Regions from separate parts of the Thioalkalivibrio sp. XN279 genome, predicted to be linked through region 4. Evidence: riboswitches for the same ligand, from Rfam matches in the RefSeq annotation. Region 4 holds a riboswitch; each other region holds the start of a gene.
The links. Region 4 has a riboswitch for cyclic di-GMP ahead of G8346_RS10185 (putative Ig domain-containing protein). Riboswitches for the same ligand answer to the same signal wherever they lie in the genome.
Positions count from the first base shown of each region.

Region 1: another riboswitch for cyclic di-GMP. It lies ahead of G8346_RS04115 (hypothetical protein); the one in region 4 lies ahead of G8346_RS10185 (putative Ig domain-containing protein).
Region 2: another riboswitch for cyclic di-GMP. It lies ahead of G8346_RS04505 (hypothetical protein); the one in region 4 lies ahead of G8346_RS10185 (putative Ig domain-containing protein).
Region 3: another riboswitch for cyclic di-GMP. It lies ahead of G8346_RS04550 (SdrD B-like domain-containing protein); the one in region 4 lies ahead of G8346_RS10185 (putative Ig domain-containing protein).

Region 1 covers NZ_JAANBD010000023.1:242,710-248,077, forward strand. The annotation lists gene G8346_RS04095 (ADP-ribosylglycohydrolase family protein) at 1-462, opposite strand, end outside; gene G8346_RS04100 (hypothetical protein) at 693-959, shown strand; gene G8346_RS04105 (HEPN domain-containing protein) at 990-1,664, shown strand; gene G8346_RS04110 (hypothetical protein) at 1,687-2,508, opposite strand; cyclic di-GMP riboswitch class I at 2,639-2,720, shown strand; gene G8346_RS04115 (hypothetical protein) at 2,776-4,359, shown strand; gene G8346_RS04120 (MFS transporter) at 4,587-5,368, opposite strand, start outside.
Region 2 covers NZ_JAANBD010000023.1:308,386-313,753, reverse strand. The annotation lists gene G8346_RS04515 (tetratricopeptide repeat protein) at 1-1,080, opposite strand, end outside; gene G8346_RS04510 (lipopolysaccharide assembly protein LapB) at 1,077-2,951, opposite strand; gene G8346_RS04505 (hypothetical protein) at 2,958-3,545, opposite strand; cyclic di-GMP riboswitch class I at 3,621-3,707, opposite strand; gene G8346_RS04500 (hypothetical protein) at 3,817-4,197, opposite strand; cyclic di-GMP riboswitch class I at 4,271-4,358, opposite strand; rRNA gene rrf (5S ribosomal RNA) at 4,474-4,589, opposite strand; rRNA gene G8346_RS04490 (23S ribosomal RNA) at 4,719-5,368, opposite strand, start outside.
Region 3 covers NZ_JAANBD010000023.1:318,348-323,715, forward strand. The annotation lists gene G8346_RS04540 (biopolymer transporter ExbD) at 1-102, shown strand, start outside; gene G8346_RS15080 (AgmX/PglI C-terminal domain-containing protein) at 112-1,515, shown strand; cyclic di-GMP riboswitch class I at 1,577-1,665, shown strand; gene G8346_RS04550 (SdrD B-like domain-containing protein) at 1,747-5,368, shown strand, end outside.
Region 4 covers NZ_JAANBD010000028.1:109,858-115,225, forward strand. The annotation lists gene galE (UDP-glucose 4-epimerase GalE) at 1-404, shown strand, start outside; gene G8346_RS10180 (PEP-CTERM sorting domain-containing protein) at 885-1,490, shown strand; cyclic di-GMP riboswitch class I at 1,668-1,753, shown strand; cyclic di-GMP riboswitch class I at 1,907-1,994, shown strand; gene G8346_RS10185 (putative Ig domain-containing protein) at 2,169-4,031, shown strand; gene G8346_RS14645 (PEP-CTERM sorting domain-containing protein) at 4,470-5,024, shown strand.

The sequences.
Region 1 (5,368 bases), on a different contig from region 4:
CGCCGCGAGCCCTACCAGGACGCCGGCCACGCGCTGCTGATGCTCTTCCATGTGACGCCTCGTCCACTCCAGTTTGAGAACCCGCGGCACATGGCGGCTGAGGCGACACACGGGACAACGCGTCGGCTCCAGGCGCCACCGAGGGCTTTCGAATCGTATCACCGCACGGCAGAAGGCAAGCAGGAGGTCCAGCAGCTCCGCATCGACGGCGATGGCTCGACACCCATGCACGATGCCCCGTCGGCCTGACAGCCGGGACAGCGTGGACCAGACCAGGTGCTCGTCACGCAGCGAACTTCCCCTGGAAAGGCCTCGAGCGACCAGGCCATCTCTTATCCCTTTCCAGGCCGTGTGCAGCTCGGGGATCTCGATCGCCGCCATGGCACGCTCGGTTGTGCCTCTGAACTTCATTGCCCGGCAGATGAGCTGTCGGTCGTACCAGCCGATGTCGCGTTGTTCCATGGGTGCACCCTCCCTTTTTCTTCTCTCATCTAAAGATGAGAAGAAAAAGGGAGGACGGGCTCACCCGGTGAGCCTGGCGAGCGGGATACTGGTGCCGTCACCAGGAAGGTTGGGTTAAAGCCCGGGGCCAGGGATGGCCCGCCACCCGGCAGGGTAGGGGGATTTCCTGATCCGGGTGCCTCTTGGCCGGCGTAATCTCGGTCGGTAGCACTTCGAAGGGGGGCTCAAGGATGATCAACTTCCTGTCGCAGATTTTCTCTGGATTTCTCAGCGTCGCTGCAGCACTGGGCCTGGCTATCGGGTTGTTCTCAGGTGGCGTGATCTTCTCGCAGGGCGAGGTCGGCGAGGCTCTTGCGGTATGGGGTGGGACGATCCTCGCCGTCGCGCTGATCTTCGGTGCTGCTGCCGTGCTCGTAGCGATCGAGCAGCACGCCAGGAAGATGAGCGAAGCGCTGGATGAGATCCGCCGGCTGCTGGCAGACCGGCCGCTCGGCTAGACTGAATTCCAAGCGCTTGAGGTCGTCACTATGAACACGTCCGCGCGGGGGCAGTTCAGTTTCGTATCGCTCAAGGCCCGCCAGCGCGAGCTGCGCCACGCCTTCCCCGAATCCCTGGGCCTGCGTGTCCACCGCGCCCTGAGCTGGCTATACCGCGCCCAGCAGGAACCGGAGGACCACGATGCCCGGTTCATCTTCCTGTGGCTTGCGTTCAACGCCGCCTACGCCCAGGAGTTCCCGCGCCGGCGGGACTTCTCGGAGACGCGGCTCTTGCTCACCTTCCTCGACCGGCTCATCGACGCCGATCGGGAGAAGCTGCTCTACGAACTGGTGTGGAAGCGTTACCCGGGCCCCATCCGGCTCCTCTTGGACAACCGCTTCGTCTACCAGCCGTTCTGGGATCATGTGAACGGCTATATCAGTGAAGCGGAGTGGCAGGAGCGCTTCGACCGCAGCCGGTCCTCCGCGCGTCGGGCGCTGGGCGAGGGGCGCACCAAGAAGCTGTTCGCCGCCACCTTCGAGCGGCTCTACGTGCTGCGCAACCAGGTCCTGCACGGCGGCGCCACCTGGAACAGCCGCGTCAACCGCGACCAGATCCGCGACGGCGCCAACATCCTCGGTGACGTGGTGCCGATAGTCATCCACCTGATGATGGAGAACGCGCAGGGTGTGTGGGGCGAGGCGTGTTATCCGGTGGTGGAGTGAGGAGCGAGCGCTTGCGCGCTCCTCAGGCGAAATACCTGTTACCGAGGTAGTCCAGGTACGGTTGATGCTGCGTGGTGCAGACGGCTCGGATTCGCATGAACATGTCTTGGTAAGTCATCGAGCGGAAGCCGATGCCGTCAAGATCCAGCATTTCGCCAAATTTAGCAGCCTCTGCGGCATGTTCGGCGCCTTGGGTGCCTTCGACTTCATGCCAGGCGTACCACAGAGCCCATTCGTGCCCGGACCGCGCAAGACCCAACGCATGCTTCAATAGCTGTTGAGCGTGGAGCCAGCGGAAATTCCTCTCTGCGCCTTGGATCTGATGCGCCAGATCCTGGCAACACTTCAGGCCCGCCGATTTCCAATATGCTCGTCCGCCCTCAAAATACTTGGGGTTGAACTGGGCGGGGTGCCTGCCATAGGGCTCGAGGAACTTCGATTCGATCGCGATGATGCGCCCGGAGGTCAGCGCAAGGATGACATCCAGGTTCGGCGCATTGCCGGGCAGCCCTGTTCGATATTTCTGCTCGAACCTGATCTCCGCGATGCTTTCCGTCAAACCGAGTGCCTCGGCAAGCGGCGCCGGATCACGCTGGCGCCAGTACTCGAAGACATTGCAGGCCAGAGCCGAAGAAGAGTGCAGGGCCTGCATCTTTCCTCGCTCACCGTCACGCGGAAGCTCCGCCCCGTCGCCTTGTTCGAACTCCTTCATCGACGCATTCGAAAGAGGCACGTACAAGTTGTCCTCAAGGTTGAGCGTATAGCCTTGATCGTCGAACGCGACCCCCTGTGAGCGGGCCCATTCGCGTTGCCGGGCCCGGACTTGACCTGCTGGTGATCGCATAATTTCAACTCCTTATGAAGTGCGCCAACGCCGTAAGGGAAGGCTGCGGAAAACCCCTATGGCGTTATGTTAAATATCTACTTGAATTGCAAATCGGACTGAGTATGGTCCAAAAGTACCAGAAATGGTCTGACCGAAATGGCACACCTGCCGCGAGGTAGGGTCGCAAAGCCTCGGGTCTCCCCGTCATGGAAGACGGCCGGGCTGCCGAACCAGGCGTTAGGTAACTGACGATGCTCAGGACGCTTCAATGGAGGAAGCAACGCCATGAAAATCATTAGACCCGCACTAGCCTCATCTGCTTGCGCTGTTGTGTTGCTCGCAGGATCTTTAACCAACACTGCCCTGGCAGATGGCGCCACCCGGACACTTTATGCCAGCCAGGATGTCGATGTCGGCACCCTTAGTGTGACCCACGATTCCGATCAGGTTTGCGTGAGTTATGAATTGAGCGCCGAAGCGCTTGGAGAAGGCTGGCTCATTCACGAGACCCATCTCTACGTGGGTGCCACGGAGGCTTTCCCGCTGACGCGTGAGAATAAGCGCCTCGGCGAACCGTATTATGCCAATCCAGTCCCAGGGCAGTTTCCATACGGCGACGATCAATTGGGAGGGGTTCCAGCATGGAACACTTGCATCCCGACTGACAGCCTGGGAGAAATCACCAATGACACGCTGTATGTCGCTGCCCATGCCGTGATCAGCAACGAGGTAGCTGGTCAGTCGGAGGCAGTCATCTATGGTACTCGCACCGGTGGTGGCGCAAAGGGGCTGTATGAGATCGACGCCGTCGGTGGCGTCCTGACTCTGCTCCAATCTTTCGATGGCACGATGCTCGAGAACGGCACTGGATACTCTAACGGACTGGCTTACGACCCAGACGCCAATACGCTCTACTTCACTGCACCTCCGAGTGTGAACACGACATCTTCTCCGCTCTGGTACTACGTCCTCGATACGGGGCTGTATGGCAGGGCGTGTGAGATGGATCTCCCCGGCTCGGTTGTGGGTGCCGCATGGTATGACGGCGCGTACTACTACATCGCAGAGGGCACAAACACGCTTGTCCGATTCGATGTGGAATTGTGTGAGGGCACGACCGCCTGGGATAGCTTTGGGGAACCTGCTGATTTCACCTTTGGGGACTTCGCAATTTCCAGCGAAGGCATGCTTTACGGAAGTACCCGCATCGCGCCGCAGTTCTTCTTCACCATCGATCTGACTACCGGTGAGTTTGCAAAGATTGACGGTGCAAACGCGTTGGATCAGCAGCTCGCGTTTGGCTCGAATGGCACGCTTTACGGCGCAAACCACGCGAGTGGAATTTTCTCTGAAATTGATGCCCTGACTGGGATCAAGACGCCGTTGTCGCTGGTTGCCGCTGGCTTCGCCGACCTGGCGAGCGGCAAGTTGTTCATTCCTGATTATGAGACTGCATGGGCGGATGGTGGCCGTTTCAATACCCGTGGCAACTGGGGCATGTGGTTCACCTACGAGCCCTGCAACACCGAGTATGAGATTACGGTTACCAGCGTCAATAGCAATGCTGGTTACAAGCATTCATTCAAGCTCGGATTTGACATTGACGGAAACCTTGGGGGCACGGGTCAATTTATCGGTTCCACTCCAGGCTTCGAAGAGACACTCAGCGATTTCAACTACACGCTCAATGCAGATGGCGATATCACCTACGTCAGTTTCAAGGCGGTATATCCGAATGGATACACTTGGTATCCCGCCTTCGACCTGATCGGGGAGGACACTCTTTCGTTTAAGGAAGTGAACACGACCGATAATGTGAACGCTGCTACCGGAACCTGGACAACGAACAAAGTGTGCTTAGCCAACTAAGGCACGTGAACCTGCGATCTCGGGATTGCAGATTATTGTCCTAGCTCAAGGGAGGTCGTCTTAACGGGCGGCCTCCCTTTCTTATTCTTAATCCCGCTTGTCTGGGGCGGCATGACGGCGCGCTTTAACCGGGGTTCCCCGACCCAAGACCTCCAGATCGGCTATGCGCCGACACCAAGGGATTCCAATCCCTTCGCCTCCCGCAGCCTGGAAGCCGCGGCGCGCCTTCAACGCCGCTCCGGCGTCACAAACCGCTTGAAGAAATCCGCCACGGATACGGTCACCAGGTCGGTCAGCTCGCCGGCGTCGAAGAACGAACCGCGACAGGAACCGCACTGCTCGAACCAGATGTGCGGTTGCCCGGGGTCGACCATGCGATGCATCGGTCCGGCGCAGCGCGGGCAGCGGTAGTTGTCGACCTGGTTCTGTTTCTTGCCCGTCTTGATGTCGCCGATGTCGAGCGCGGCAGCCGCCTCCCGGGTACGCAGCTTGCTGAGCTCGCCGTCGTCGAACCACAGGCCGTGACAGGAGAAACACCGATCGACCTCGGTGTTGTCGATCATCACCTGTTCCATGTCGGCGCGGCACTTCGGGCAGCGCATTGCGCCGGAAAAATACATGCCCGACCCGCCGGCGCCCATGCCCACGGTGTAACTCGGCGCCCGCTTGCGGCCGGCCGGTTCCGCCGGCCGGTGACGATGGAACAGGGTGATGAAGATCATCGTCACCGTGATGGCGCCAAGCAGCAGGTAGGCTTCGACGTACGAGGTCTGCTCGGCAATCATGCCGTAGGCCTTCGAGCCGGCTGCGGCGCCTAGGTTGGCCACCGACATGTAGATGGCGAACTGGGTGGCCGAATTCGCGCTGGAGCAAATGGCCATCGCCAGCGCGATCATGCACACCATCGTCACCGGCCCGAGCAACACCCAGGCGGCCAGCATGGTCCTGACGTAAGTCGTGTTCTCCCACAGAAACTGGGTCTGGGCGAGCAGGATGGCGTGAATCGCCA
Region 2 (5,368 bases), on a different contig from region 4:
GTCGTTGTAGCGCAGCTTGTCGAAGTAGAACTCGCCGAGGTTGCCGTAAATACGGTCCTCGAAGCTGCGGTGACCGTTCTCGGCGAAGTACTCCTGCACCACCTCGGGGGGGCCGAGGTTGGAGAAGCTGAGGCTGATCACACGGAAGGTGTCGGCCACGCGGCGCTCGTCGGCCTCCTCGTTCTGCTGGTCGAAGTCGTAACCGATGGAGACGCGGTAATCGAGCAGGGCGATGAACTCGTGCAGCGCTTCCTCGTAAAAGTCCTGCTTGAAGAGCGTCCAGCCGAGCTTGTACAGGGCCAGCTCGTAAAAGCTCGAACCCCGGCCCATCGCCGTGACGGCCTGGTACGCCGCCTCGGCCTCGAGATACTGGCGCCGGGTGAAGAAATACTCGCCGCGCCGGAACTGCACTTCGTCGATATAACGCGAATCCGGGTACTCGGCGATCAGCCGTTCCATCACCCGCATCGCGTCCTCGGTCATGCCGATTTCGTCGTAGGCGCGCGACATCTGGTAGAGCACCTGGTCGTTGTGCGGGTAGTAGGGGTAGGTGGCGAGGATGCGCTGGTAAAGCTCGATCGCCTCGCTCGGCCCCGCGGGTTGTCCCTCGCCAGCACTCGCGCCCGCAGGCAATGCCGGAGCGTCGGCTGTGCCGGTCGCGGCGACCGCCTGCTCACCGGCGGCGCGCTGCTGGAAATCGTCCTCGGGCTCGGACAGGTCGGCCATGCCCTGCACGGCGCCGGCCTCGTCGTTACTGCGGCGCGACGCAGACACGTCGGCGCGCGGCTCGGGCGCCGGCAGCTCCACCGGCGTGCCGTCGCCGAGAATGCCGAAGTCCCGCTCGATCTGCAGGTCCGCCAGGCGCCGCATGGCCTCGGGCGTGCGCGCCGACTCCGGCGTTTCCTCGAGATACGCTCGATAACCGGCCATGGCCCGGTCCAGGCCGTCAGTCACCTGGACTTCCTGCACGTCCGCCGCGACGGACCTCAACTCGGCCAGCGTGCGGCGGTCGGGATCCGTGGCACAGGCCGTGAGCGCCAGTGGCGCGACCGCCAGCAGCATGGCGACGCGGCGTGTCATCCCTGGTCCTCCGCGGCCTGGGCCTTGGTAGCGCGGTCGAAGCTGTCGGCAAAGGCGTAACGGGCCTCGTTCTGGTAGGCCTCGAGCCGCTGCCGGCGCAGGTCAAGCTCGGCCACTGCCACGCGCTCGAGCATGTGCCCCTGGCGCGCCATGAGCACCTGCAACTGCTCCAGGACCCCGCTCACGCGCCGACGCAACCTGGAGATCTGCTCGTCGTAACCGATGTAGCTGTGCATCGCAGCCTGCCGGGCACGCACGAAGGACTGGTATTGCGCCTCCATGGCGACGACGACCTCGTTCAGCGCCGCCAGGTTCTCGTGCGCCTGGGTAAAGCGCTCGTGGTAACGGGTCTCGAGCTCCCATTGCAGCAGCCCCTCGAGGCGCTCCAGGCGCGCGCGCAAGGCTGCTTCCTCGGGCGAGTCCGCCGCCCCCAGCCGCTGGGCGAGTTCACGCAGGGTCTCGAGGGCGACGCGCTCGTCGGCGGTCGCCAGGTAGTCCGGTCGCGGCGCAGTCAGCATGGCTTGCAGTCGCCGATCGATGCCGGCGCGCTGGGCCTGGCGCAAGCGGATCTGTGAGTCGAGCTCGCGGAACTGGCGATCCAGCTCGGGCAGGATCGGCTCGAAGTAGGCGTGGCGCTGCGCGATCACGTCCTCGAAGGCGTCGAAGCTGCGCTCCCAGGAGACCAGCCGCTTGCGCAGGTCCTCGAGATCCAGGTAATTCTGCAGGGCCGTCTGGAAATCATGCGAGGCCATCAGGGTCGCGAGGTAAAAGGTCTCCGGCGTCTCGGGCAGCGAGCGCAAACGGATCACCCAGTCCTTGTTGAGGCGTATTTCCTCGCGCACCAGCGCCGCGAGGAACCTGCCCTCGCGAATGCTGCGAATGGATGCGTCCACCTTGTCCAGCTCCTGGCCGAAAATCTCCACGGCCTCGCCGTAGAGCAGCGCCGCCCGGCCGTGGACGTTCAGCCGGCTGTAGGCGTAGGGCAGCGCCAGGATCGCCTCCTGCACTGCGGCGTCGGTGACCTCGCGCTCGGCGAGCATGGCCAGCGGCACCAGCGCCCGTTCGAAGTTCTCAGCGGAAACGTGCGCCCAGCCGGCCCCGAGCAAGGCCTGGTTCGAGAACGGGCCTTCCAGCCGCACGCGCTCGAGCGCGGCCTGTGCTGAGCCGTAGTCTTCAGACTCGAGCAGCAGCGCACCGCGCACGAAGTTGGCCTTGTCGCGCATCGCAAGCCCGGCCTGGTCCAGTCCCTGCAGCTTGCCGGCCCGGTCGAGCTGCGCCATGGCTTCACGCTCCTGCCCGTCCTGCAACAGCGCGATGCCGAGGTTGTAGGCGCTGAATGCCTCCAGGCCCTTGGCGTCCTGCAGCTCGCGCAACACTTCGGCCGCCTCGCCGGGGCGGCCGAGCGCCAGGTAGACGTTGGCACGGAGGAACTCGACGTCTGCGCTGATCTCGTCCGGGACGACGCCGGAAATCCGCTCCAGCGCGAACAGCGCGTCTTCCGGCTGGTCTTTCTGGAAGTGGATGCGCGCCAGGCGGAAGGCGGCCTCGTTGCGCACCGCCTCGTCCACGTCGCCTTCCAGCACGGCGCGGATGGCGCGGCCAGCGCGGTGATGCATCCGGTAGTGCAGCTCGAAGTCGCCGACCGAGAACTCCGCGCGGCCGACATGATAGTGCAGGCTGTCGAGCTCGGGCTCATCGACGCGATAGTGCTGTGCCAGCTCGGTGTCGAGCCGCTCCAGGGCGTCGAGATAGCGCTCCTGGTGCGCGTAATACAGCGCTTCTCCGAAGTACGGGTCACGCAGCTGCTCCGCCGCGCCGGCGACCGGGCAGGTCGCCAGGCCGGCTGCGAGCAACCATGTGAGTCGTCGCATCACGAACTACCAGTTTCCCAGCGCGACGCCGATGCCGTCGCCGTCGGGCTGGCCGAGACTGATGGCCACCATCTTGGGCTCGACGCCCTTGGTGAACTTGAAGTTCTCGCTGCGCCGGAAATCGGCGCCGCTGCGCAGCTTGCCGCTGACCGTCACCACAAGCTCGTGCTCACCGCTCGGCAGGTTGCCGGTGAACAGGCGCTGCACGCCGCCCTTCTGCAACGCCTCGAGTTCCTTGAAGCTGTAGATGTGATGCGCCACCGGCCGGCCGGCGAGCTGCACTTCGACCGCGTCCAGGCGGTAAGAGGCGCCCTCCTCCAGCGAGACGAACACGGAAAGCTGGGTGCTGGACGGAAACAGCAGGCGCTCCTCGAGCTGGCTCAGCTCGGCGGCGATCGCCAGCACGTCCGCCTTGATCTCCTGGACCTGCTCGTCCAGTCCTTTCATCTGTTCGCGGGAGATCTCGGGCGCCGCGGCCGTGGCGAGCCCGGCCCAGCACAGGAGGACCAGGGCAAACAGCCGCGCCAGGTGCAGGCCGGGGAATCGGCAAGCGCCGAGCCTGTTGCAGCAGGGAATGCTGGAGCTTGAAGTCATGGCCGCCCTCGTTACACCACCAGGTGAAAGGGCAAAGCCACCAGGGACCGGAGAAGGCCAATACACGGACTGGATTTCGGCGGTCCCGCTGTCATGGGGCAGAAGCCCTTTAGACCGGTGACTTTGCGTCCCCACCTTTCGATGGGTTTGCCTTTATCTAAATCGTGTTGCGACTATCGCCCGATTTATGGCGCGAAAAGCGTGCGCGCCATCACAATTCTGCTGTGAAAATTGAACTTGCGCGGCCGGGCGACCGCCATCGCGGCGCCGCTCAGAGCATGCCGACGAGATTCAGGAACACGTAGTGGTCGTCCGCCAGCGCCTCGGCCGGAGCGAGCGAGAAGACGGCGCGCGTGTAGCGCAAGCCGAACTTGAAATTCCGGCTGACCTGGCGATACAGGCCGGCGCTGTCGCTCTGCCCGGCCTCTGCGGCGGGGAACGCGTCGGTACGCGACGCACCCGGCACGTGCCGCCGGATGTCGACGTCCGCCATCGCTACCGGGCGCGTGTGCAACGGGGCGAACTCGGCGCCCTCCGCCGCCGCGGCCTGTTGCGACCACAGCCCGGCGAGCACGCAACAGAGGGCAAGGAAAACGGTCCAGGCGCGATTGCCGGAGACGCGAGAAAGGAAAGTCGTTTCGAATTTGCTCATCGCTGTCCACTCCCGCCACCCGATGCGCGCACGCTTCGCCGGGAGGATAAAGAACAGCCATGGCGGCCGTGATTCCGGCGGTCCCGCTGTCGTGGGGCGATGCGCCCGTTAGACCGGAGACTTTGCGTCGCCACCTTTCGGTGGGTTTGCCCTTGTCTGAACCTGGCCTCGACTTTGCCCCTGCAAAGCGCCGGATTAATGTGCGCCAGCTCACAGTTTCGCGCGCAAAAAGAAAAACCCCCGGCCTCGAGCGAGACCGGGGGTTTTGTTTTAGGTGCCTGGCAGTGACCTACTCTCACACGGGGAAACCCCGCACTACCATCGGCGCTGAGCGTTTTCACTTCCGAGTTCGGAATGGGATCGGGTGGTTCCCGCTCGCTAATGCCGCCAGGCAAACTGGTTCACGTATCGCGCCCCGCCGTCAAAGCCGGGCGCCGCGAAATCGGAAAGTTTTGACGTCGTCGCTCCAAGGCGACGCATAAGTTCAAGGAGCACCAACACCCTGAATGCTTGGGTGTTATATGGTCAAGCCTCACGGGCAATTAGTATCGGTTAGCTAAACACATTGCTGCGCTTACACACCCGACCTATCAACCTCGTAGTCTACGAGGGCCCTTCAGGGGGATCGAGTCCCCAGGGAAAACTTATCTCAGGGTGGGCTTCCCGCTTAGATGCCTTCAGCGGTTATCCCTTCCGTACATAGCTACCCGGCAGTGCCACTGGCGTGACAACCGGAACACCAGAGGTACGTCCACTCCGGTCCTCTCGTACTAGGAGCAGATCCCTTCAATTTTCCAACGCCCACGGCAGATAGGGACCGAACTGTCTCACGACGTTCTGAACCCAGCTCGCGTACCACTTTAAATGGCGAACAGCCATACCCTTGGGACCTGCTACAGCCCCAGGATGTGATGAGCCGACATCGAGGTGCCAAACTCCCCCGTCGATGTGGACTCTTGGGAGGAATCAGCCTGTTATCCCCGGAGTACCTTTTATCCGTTGAGCGATGGCCCTTCCATATGGAACCACCGGATCACTAGGACCTGCTTTCGCACCTGCTCGACGTGTCTGTCTCGCAGTCAAGCACCCTTATGCCCTTGCACGCAATGCGCGATGTCCGACCGCGCTGAGGGTACCTTTGTGCTCCTCCGTTACTCTTTGGGAGGAGACC
Region 3 (5,368 bases), on a different contig from region 4:
TTCAGCGTCATCAAGAAAGTGATGTCCACCTGCACCAGCCAGGGCTACGGCCGCATTTCCCTCGCCGTGATGCAGAAAGGCCACCAGGCCGCACAAATCTAGAGTGACACCGTGAACGTTGAAGCCACCCTCGATCAAGCCGCCCTGGACGCCGAGTTCGCCCAGGCGCGGGAGCGGCTGGATGCACTCGACCGGGACTTGCGCGCCGTCGATGCTGAGCTGGAAAGCTTGTCCGCCGACCATGAACGCTTCCTGCTGCTGCAGACCGCCTGCACGGCGCTCGGCAAGCTCGGGGAGCTGGGCGCCGCGGAACTGTTCTGGGGTGAGCAGTTCGCGGGAGAGAAGAGCGCGCAGCACCTGAGGCGTGTCGGCGCGCGGGTGGATGCCTTCCAACGCCAGTGGGGCGAGGTGGAGGCACGCCGCGAGGCCGTGATCGAGCAGATCCGGCAGGTTGAGGAACAGGTCGAGATCATCGAGGAGTCGCTGTTCCAGGCGCAGCAGGCCGAGGAACGGCGCAAGCTCGAGTGGATCATAGAGCGCGAGATCGACGCGCTGCCGGCGCGCCGTGCGGTGATGCCGTGGGCGCGCGGCGGCGAGGACGACCGTCGCCTGCGCAAGGCGCTGGGCACTTCGCTGCTGGCGGCGCTGGTGCTCGGGCTGATCCTGCCGTTGGTGGATCTCCCCCTGCCGCCGCTCGGCGAACCGATCGAAGTGCCGGAACGGCTGGCGCGCCTGGTCGAGCAGCGGCGCCCGCCGCCGCCACCACCGGTGCGCGAGGAGCCGCAGCCGGAGGTGCCCGAGCCGGTGGTGGAGGAAACGCCGCAGCCGACGGAAGAAGAGCCGGTGGTGGCGCAGGCGCCGACGCCGCAGCCGACGCCGCAGCCCGAGCCGAACACGCGGCAACGCGCGGAGTCCGCGGGCATCCTCGCCTTCCGCGAAAAATTCTCCGGCCTGGCCGACAGCCGTCCCTCCGCGCAGCTCGGCGCCGACGCGCGCATCAGCGGTGCGGGCGAGGAGGCGGCAGGCCCGGCGCAACGCTCCATGGTCACCACCCAGGCGCCGGGCTCGAGCGGGGGCATCAATCTTGCCTCGCTGAGCCGTGGCGGCGGTGGTGGCGGCGGCGGCTCGCTGGCCGGCGTCCAGGTGACCCGGGCCACCAGCTCGATCGGCGGCGGCGGCGCCGGCCGGCCCACGGCCGGTGGTGGCGGCGGCGGCGCGACAGCGTCCCGCACGGACGAAGAGATCCAGATCGTCTTCGATCGCCACAAGGCATCGCTGTACCGGCTTTACAACCGCGAGCTGCGCCGGGATCCGACCCTGCGCGGGCAGATGGTGCTGCGCATTCGCATCGAGCCGGATGGCCGGGTCTCGCTGTGCGAGTTGCAGTCCACGGACATGAATGCGCCGGAGCTCTCGGCGCAGGTGCTGGAACGGGTCGGCACCTTCAACTTCGGCGCCAAGGATGTACCGCCGGTGAACATTCTCTACCCGATCGATTTCCTGCCAGCGACCTGAGTCAGCGGCAGCTGTACAGGCACGACCACCGACAAGACCACAGACACGACACTCGACACGATTCAGACAAAGGCAAACCCACCGAAAGGTGGCGACGCAAAGTCACCGGTCTAACGGGCTCCCTGGCCCCATGACAGCGGGACCGCCGGAATCCAGCCCTGCCACGGGCTGTCTCCCTCGGTTCGCACCGGCGCTGCGATCGCCATACCCCAGGTGGAACGAGGGCACGCAATGATCCCCGAACGGGCAATACAAGCGCGAGCGCGCAGCGGCAGGACGGTGGTCCGACTGCTGGCCGCAGCAATGCTGCTGCTGGTGTCGCTGCCCGCGCTGGCGGTGAATTGCCTGGATGCGCCTTATTTCGGAGTGATAGACGGCAACTTCGTGGCGCCGCCCAGCCAGATCCAGGTCGACGGCAACTGCACCGTCAGGAATTTCCCGGCCTCCAACCCGCTGACCACGAACTTCAGTTTCCTGACGCAACCGGGCCAGACGCAGGAACGCTGGCTGGTGGTGTTCGACAACGTCGTGCACCTCGGCAACATGTCCTGCAACGCCACGCACGAGCACAAGATCTGGTTCACCAACGGCTCCTCCAGCAGGATCCGCGCGAACTGCCAGAACCTGCTCATCCCCGTCGAGAAGATCGACAAGCAGAACCCTGCGGGCCAGGTCACCGCCGCGATCGGCGCGCCGTTCACCTACCGCCTGGTCATCCCGGTGCTGTTCGACCCGGCCACGGGCAACGTCATCAACTTCGCCGGCTCGCCGAACCAGCTGCACGGCATCACCATCTGGGACGATCTCAACGAGACCGGCGCCGACCTGACCTACCTCAGCCACGAGGCTTACTGGCTGGAGAGCGGCGCCGAAGTGCCGCACACCTTCTCCAATACCGACGGCCTGCTCACTTTCGTCATCGACCCGGTCATTCCCGCCGAGACCCAGATGGTCATCGACATCACGGTGGTGCTCGACGACTCGCCGGCGAACGTGATCGGCACGCAGTTCATCAACACCGCCAAGTGGCAGTTCGGTCGGCTCATCGACGGCGTGTTCTACCAGCCGCTGCCGGGCGAGTGGGGCGTCACGCCGCCCATGACGATCGCGGGGCCCGACCTGGTGGTCGACAAGACCGGCCCGGCGACCCTGAACCTCGGCGAGCTGGGAGAGTTCGTCCTCGACGTCCGCAATATCGGGAACAGCGACGCCTGGAACACCAGGCTGGCAGACCAGCTGCCCGACGGCGCGAGCGGTGGCATGTGCGACTTTGCGCCTGTCGTCCAGAGCGCGCAGGTATTCGCCGCCGACGGCGTCACGCCGGTGCCCGGCAAGGGCCCGCTGGTCCAAGGGACGGATTACTTCCTCAGCTTCAGCAGCGCTCCGGCCTGCGAGCTGGAGCTCGAGATCCTCACGCCGGCCGGCGTCATCGGCGCCGGCGAGCGCCTGGTCGTCCGCTACCAGGGCAGGATCGACAGCGACACCCAGGACGGCATAGCGCTGACCAATGTCGCCGGTGCGGTCGAATGGTTCCATGGCGCCCCGGGCAGCCCCTCGCGCTACCAGTTCACGCGCGAGCTGACCGACGGCACCGTCGGCGTGGTCGACCACGAGGATGCCCATACCGTCACGGTGGCGCTGTCGGGGCTGTTCTTCGAGAAGTCGGTGGCCAACCTGAGCACCGGCACGAACCCGGCCGGGACGGCCCGGCCGGGCGACGTGCTGCGCTACACCCTGCGCCTGCGGACCCTCGACGACGCGCTCGAGAATCTCACCTTCCGCGACGACCTCGGGTCGCTCAACACGCTGCCGGTGTTCGTGCCGGGCTCGCTGGCGCTGGTGCCCGGCAGCATCCCGCCGGGCGCCGACACCTCGAACACCAACCCGGCCGGCGGAACCAACGGCGCCGGCCTGCTCGATATCCGCAACCTGCAATTGCCTGCGGGCGGCGCGATCCAGGTCCAGTTCGATATCACCCTGCGGCCGGAGCTCAGCGACGGCGACGTGGCCCTGAACCAGGCCGAGCTCATCTTTGGCGGCAGCCAGCTGGCCCTCAGCGACGATCCGAACATCAACGGCCCCGCCGATCCGGCGGTGCCGGGCGACGAGGACCCGACGCGGGTGGTGATCGAGACCGATCCGCCGCAGGGCCTGGCGAAGGCCAACACCCAGGCCACGGCCGCCATCGGCGAGCGCTTCAGCTATCGCGTCACGGTGCCTGCCGTGCCGCATGCCACGGCGGTGTACGACGCGCGCATCATCGACGACCTGTCGGCCTCGGCCGCCGACCTGCGCTTCGTCGGCGTCAGCAAGGTCTCCGGCTCGGGGGCGTGGACGCCGGTGAACACCGGCACCGACACCGCCCTGGTGATCGAGGACCCGGTGAACGGGATCGACATCCCGGCCGGCGAGCAGGCGGTCATCGAGATCACCGTCGAGCTGCTGGACACCGCCGCCAACGTGGCCGGCCTCGCTTTCACCAATACCGCGTCCTACACCTACAACCTGCGCAACGACGATCCCGGCAGCGTCCGTCCCGGCGATCCCGGCACCACGGAGCCGATGACCATCGTCGAGCCGCAGCTCACGCTCGAGAAGAGCGGCCCGACACGCATGGTGCCGAACGGCGCGCCCGCCGATTTCACGCTCGACGTGCACAACACCGGCACCTCGCCGGCGTACCGCCTGACCCTCATCGACCGCTTGCCCGATACGGCCGGTGGCGGCATGTGCGACGTTGCGCCCGCCGCACTCACGCTGCAGCTGTTCCAGGCGGACGGGGTGACGCCGGTGGCGCCGGTGCTGGTGGCCGGGAGCGACTACACGGTCGATTTCGCCGGCACGCCCGCCTGCACCATGACCCTCACCATGTTGTCCGCCGCGGCTGCGATCGGTCCCGACCAGCGGTTGCTGGTGCGTTACCAGGCCGCGCTCGACGTGGGCACGCAGGAAAATATCGGTCTCACCAACGTGGCCGGCGCGACGCGGTGGTTCAGCAACGACGCCGCGGCGCCCGGGGCCGAGGTGCGCGAGTACCTCCGCCCGCTCACCAACGGCACCGTCGGCGTGCTCGACCACGAGGACGCCCACACCGTGGCCGTGTTCGCTCCCGTGCTGCGCTTCGACAAGACCGTCGCCAACGTCACCCGCGGCGACGATCCCGGCACGCTGGCCTCTCCCGGCGACACCCTGCGCTACCGGCTGGTCATCGAGAACCTGGGCGAGACCCCGGTCGAGGACTTCAGCATCATCGACCAGCTGGATCGGCTCAACGTCCCGCAAGCGTTCCAGCCCGGCAGCCTGAGGCTGGTCACGGTGCCGGCCGGCGCCGACACCGCCAGCACCGATCCCTCCGGCGGCGATGCCGGCACCGGCCTGCTCGACGTCCGCAACCTCAGCCTGGCCGGCCCGGGCGACAGCGTGACGATCGAGTTCGAGGTCGCGCTGGCGCCGGTGCTCGCCAACGGCCGTGCGGTCCTCAACCAGTCGCAGATGCTGGTCGACCAGACGGTGGTCTGGCAGAGCGACGACCCGAACGTCAACGGCCCCTCCGACCCCGGCGTGGACGGTGACGAAGATCCGACCCGGATCGTGATCGAGTCGGCGCCGGCCTTCGAGGTGCACAAGGTCTCGGCCTATCTTGACGGCGATCCCGCCATCCTGCTCGCCGGCGAGCGGCTGCGCTACACCGTCACCGTGCGCAACATCGGCAGCGATGACGCAGCCGATACGTTGCTGCGCGACGAGATCCCGGTAAACACGCGCTATGTGCCTGGCAGCACCACCCTCAACGGCGCGCCGGTCCCGGACGGTCCCGCCGCAAGCGCCCCGCTGAGCAACGGCATCCTCATCA
Region 4 (5,368 bases):
CCGCCGAAGTCGCCACCGGCAAGCGCGAGGCGCTCACCATCTTCGGCACCGATTACGACACGCCCGACGGCACCGGCGTGCGCGATTACATCCATGTCGAGGACCTCGCCACCGCCCATCTCGACGCCCTCGCCTGGCTGCGCGACGGCGGCGCATCGCAGGTACTCAACTGCGGCTACGGGCACGGCTACAGCGTGCGCGAGGTGGTACAGGCCTTCGAACGGATCACGGGCGAGCCACTACAGGTGCGCGAGGCCGAGCGCCGCGCCGGCGACCCGCCGACCCTGGTCGCCGACGCCCGCCGCATCCGCGAGCTGTTCGGCTGGACGCCGCAGCACGACGACCTGGACCGCATCGTGTCGTCGTCGCTGGCCTGGGAGCGTGCGCCGAAGTACGGGCGTTGAAGCCACAGCCATATACAGAATCCCGACCGTCCCGGCCACCCTGCACGCCCTCAGCCGGGCCTTTCCGATCATGTCGGTAAACTTGACATAACTTCCGGCAGCGGATGCCGCTTACCCAAGGGCATTTGCGCCAAAAAAAAATTAACAATTTTTCTAGGTATTACTCATAACCTACTTATTTAAATGTTTTTTGTTCTCTGTCATCGCGCGCCGAGACCGGGCGCATCACCCTGGCCCCAAGCCTGCGTACGGACCTCCTCGCATAACCCACGTCAATAAATTTGACGCCCTCATCCCACGCCTCGGGCCGCGCCTGAGACCCTGTGTCCAAGCAATTGTTTGAAAACCGGTTTTTTCTCCCTGGCGCGACCAGCAAAGCTGGCATGCGATATGCATCTCTCCTGGTGAGGGCTGGAGTTTCCAATCTCGAATAACAAACGCTCCGACCCGCGGTTAAAGGACAGACCGGAGGGTCACTTCATGAAAACCAGGACGATGATCTTTCAATGCATGCTCGCGGGCGTGGCGCTGCTGCTTTCCGGCCACGCGCTGGGCGCCTTGAGCCCGATCTCATGTGATGGGACGCCAGGCGCGAAGGCCAATACTGAGATGCCCGATTCATGCGCGATCGGGACGCTCAGCAACGATTCCGTCGCCTCCGAGACCAGCGCCGTCAATGGCCTCTTCCAGGGCGCGGGCGACCCGCTCCTGTTCGTCGGCAAATACGACCAGAAGACGGGGTATGACGAAGTGGTGCCGGGCTTCACGCTGAGCGCCGGCATATCTGACGACGAGGACTGGGATTATTTCTTCTCGCTGGTATCCATTTACTCCGGCACGGTCGATTTCGCGCTCATGGTGAAGCAGCCGGACGAGAATAGCCCGCCGTTGAACGAGTATGTGGCCTACTACTGGAGCGGCCTCACCCTCGACATCGAAGGGTTCTACAACAGCTTCAAGGGCGATTACTCCCACATCTCCGCCTTCATCCGCGGCGTGGACGTGCCGGTGAGCGAGCCGGCGCCGTTGGCGCTGCTGGGATTAGGGCTGGTGGGCGTCGCGCTACTGCGTCGTCGAGCCACCTAGGCTCAAGATTCGAGACGAACCACAAGCGCCTCCAGGAAATCCCTGGAGGCGCTTCTCTTTGCCTTTCAATAACTTTCGGGGGTCAGACCCCCCAAACCACCCGATAAATGCAGGAACCGTGACGCGGGTCACGAAAAACCTTTGCTTTTCGGCGCGCCGCTCTGCTACTTTCACCCTCGCTGACAAGGGCAAACCCGCCGAAAGGTGGGGACGCAAAGCCACCGGTCTAAGGGACGAAGTCCTACGACAGCGGGGTTGCCAAGCTGAGGTGCCGCCACACTCCCCTCCCCCCGGCGCCCTCGACTCCCCAGGCAACCCCCTGCACAGACGCCGCCCAAGGACCACGCCTCGAGGCGGTTTGCCCTGTGTCGGTAAGACCCGGCGACGGGATCTGTGAAGACAACAGAAGTAGGGGCCACTGAAAAAGGCAAACTCACCGAAAGGTGAGGACGCAAAGCCACCGGTCTAAGGGACTCCAAATCCTACGATAGCGGGGCTGCCAGGAATCATGGAAAGAATCGGCACACAATTGAGGCTGACACACCGGCAACGGTTCAGCAGCCACTTTCCAAGCCCGGCGCGTTCTCGCCGGCGCAGCACGACGCTACGCCATACGCACTGCACTGCCTCCCGTGAGTTGAACTTTTCCGTGGCCATGTTGCGAAGCGAGGTTTCGCCATGGCTATTCGGACCGAACATGTAAAATCAGCGCTCGGCGCGCTGGCCGTCTCTCTCCTGATGACCGTCGTTGGTTGCGGCGGTGAGGACGGCGGCGGGACTGGCAGCCTCATTTCCTCCGTTGCCAACCCGCCGCCGTCGGGCGTGAACCCCGACGAGATTTACGAGACCCGCGTCACCGGCAGCGTCGGCGATGGGCCGATCGTGGGCGCACGCATGCGGGCCCGCTCCAGCTCCGGGCAGTTGCTGCTGGAGACCGAAAGCAGCTCCACCGCCGATTACGACATCGTCATCAAGGCGCGCGGCAAAGACTACGCGCTGACAATAGAAGCGGACCAGGGCATCGACCTGGTGACCGGCATGGCGCCGGACTTCCGGCTCGTGACCGCGATCTCGCGCCCGAACAACCGCACCGTCAGCAACCTGAACCCCTTCACCACGCTGATCTTCGGCGCCGCCCAACGCGCCGGCGGTCTCAACGACACCAACGTAGCGACGGCCCGAGAGGCCGTGGTCAAGCGCTACGGCTTCGGCCTCGACGCTGCGATCGTCCCGGATCCCGCGGAAACCCCGATTGACGAGAACAACGTCCACGTCATCGTCAAGACCAGCGAAACGCTTGGCGAAATGATACGCCGCACTCGCGACGCCATGGTCGTCACCGGCGCCAACATCGACGGCGACACCGTGGTGGACCGCCTCGCCGCCGACCTGGTCGACGGCTGGATCGACGGCCAGGGCGCCTCGGGCGTCGACGCCCGCACGGCCGCGGTGGCGAACGTGGCGAGCGCCGCCGTGCTGCTGCAGGCCATGACCAATCGGCTGCACGTGTACGGTTACGATGCGACGACGGCGATGGACAGTGCCATCCAGCAGGTGCGTCCCGATACCCCCGCCGCAAACAACAGCGCGAACGTTGCCATCCCCGCCTCCGCCCTCGAGCAGGCGATGCGCTCGCTGCGGGCCGCGAAGGTGCTGAGCGACGACCCGCGTATCGACGAGACCATCGTCGTGCTGCAGGCCGTGGCGCCTGGCGCGCTGCCCGCCGACCTGGCCGCCGCCCTGCCCGCCGAGATCGACACTGTGCTGGAAGTGGCGACGCTCGACGCGGCCTATGCCGACGAGACCCAGCTGAGCGCCATCAATGCCGCCGGCCGCAGCGAAGCCCCAACGAACAATACCGAGCCCGAGCCGGACCCGAACGAGTCCACCGATCCGACCGATCCGGGCGACCCCACGGATCCTGGCGACCCGGCCCCAGAGCCCGACCCGGAACCGGCTCCTGAGCCTGATCCGAATCCGACGCCGGCACCGGCGAACAACCCGCCGACCATCTCCGGCACGCCGGGCACCAGCGTCGAAGTCGGCACGGCATGGAGCTTCCAGCCCACCGCCTCCGACCCGGATGGCGACGCCCTGACTTTCTCGGTGAGCAACAAGCCGGCCTGGCTGAGCTTCGACAGCAACACCGGCCGCCTGTCCGGCACGCCGAGCTCGAGCAACGTCGGCACGCACCTGCACATCATCATCAGCGTCACCGACGGGCAGCAGAGCGTGAGCCTGCCGGCCTTCGACCTGGTGGTGAGCGAGGCCCCGCCGCCGGCGACCGGCTTCGCCAAGCTCAGCTGGACCGCGCCGACCGAGCGCGAAGACGGCACGCCGCTCGAGGGCGTCGGCCACTTCACCATCTATTACGGCACCAGCAGCAGCAACCTCAGCCAGTCGGTGCGCGTCGACGGTTCGCTGACGAGCCACCAGATCGACGACCTGCCGGCCGGCACCTGGTACTTCGCCGTGACGGCGACCGACACCGCCGGCCTGGAAAGCGCCAAGTCGGCCGTGGCGAGCAAGACGATCGGATAACAGGACAACTTCCCAGTTCCGGGAGCAGTGCAACCGCCGCAAGGCGGGTTCCCTTCGACGGGCCGCGCAAGCGGCCCGTTTTTTAATGCACTTACGGGGGTCAGACCCCCGTAAGTGATTGTGACCTATGTCATGTCGAGGGGTCTTACATACGCGAAACGCCCCGCAGCGCCCTGCCGGCGTCCCGAAACGCGGAACCCGCGCAGGACACGTGACGCCCGTCACAAGTCGCGCGCCGGTTTCGTTTCGGTAGCGCGCTCGGGGCCGAATCGGGGCCGTCGGGCAACCTGACAAACGCATTCCGACAGCCGGCTCAAGACCCCGGGAATGCCTGGGTTTTGTGGCTACTCGCCGGTTGGCACGATCCCTGCAGTTCCCTACCCAGAAACCAAATTCATCGGCACGCCCCGAGCCCGAATCAAGCTGGAGACAATGGAAATGAAGAGCCTTCGCACCCTGGGAATCGCCTGCGCACTGACGTTCGCCGCATCGGCCGCACACGCCGCGGTCATCGTGGACCTCAACTCCACCACCACCAACGGCCCGAACGACATCAACAACGGCGTGACGTTCAACACCGCGCTGACTGACATCATCGATGTCACCCAGATCGGTATCCTGGACGGCGGCGCCTACGACGCCTGGAACGCCTGGGGGCGGAACGAGAACTGCAACAACGACGGCATCTGCACCAAGGGCTGGATCAACAACTGGTCCTACTTCATCAACGGCGACACCAGCACCGCCACGCTGGTCTCGGATGGCGTGCGATACGCGACGGCGGCCGCGGCGCTGGCCAACGCGGTGCCGGTCGCACCATTCACCGGCATTTCCAGCATCACGTTCTTCATCTCGGACAGCTATTACAAAGACAACGTCGGTGGGATCTCGCTGAGCGTCGATGTCATGCCGGCCAAGGTGCCGGAGCCGGCCACCCTCGCCCTGCTCGGCGCCGGGCTGCTGGGCTTCGGGCTGCGGCGGCGGAAGAACTGAGGTGGATTGACCCTCGCTTGGGGGAGGGGGCCTGACCCCCGTCGGCGCGAGCCGGCGGGGGTTTTTCTTTGATTTGCGCAAATCCCGCGCAACCCGCTCGATGGCCGTCGGGACGGAACGGCGCTGCCGCCTTTCAGTTTTACATATTCTGACCAAGCTGATCCGTGCGATAGCTCACCAAGACTCTGAACCCGAGCGTCCGAATCTCGACAAATAATCAGGTTAATTCTCCAACCAGCTGTTTCCAAACGATCTACCCGAGCCTAGACAGCCAGTGATCGACGCTATGTACGCAAGAAACAGTTGTTTGACTTCTCCGGCGCTGGTCCAATCCGCGGCTTTTC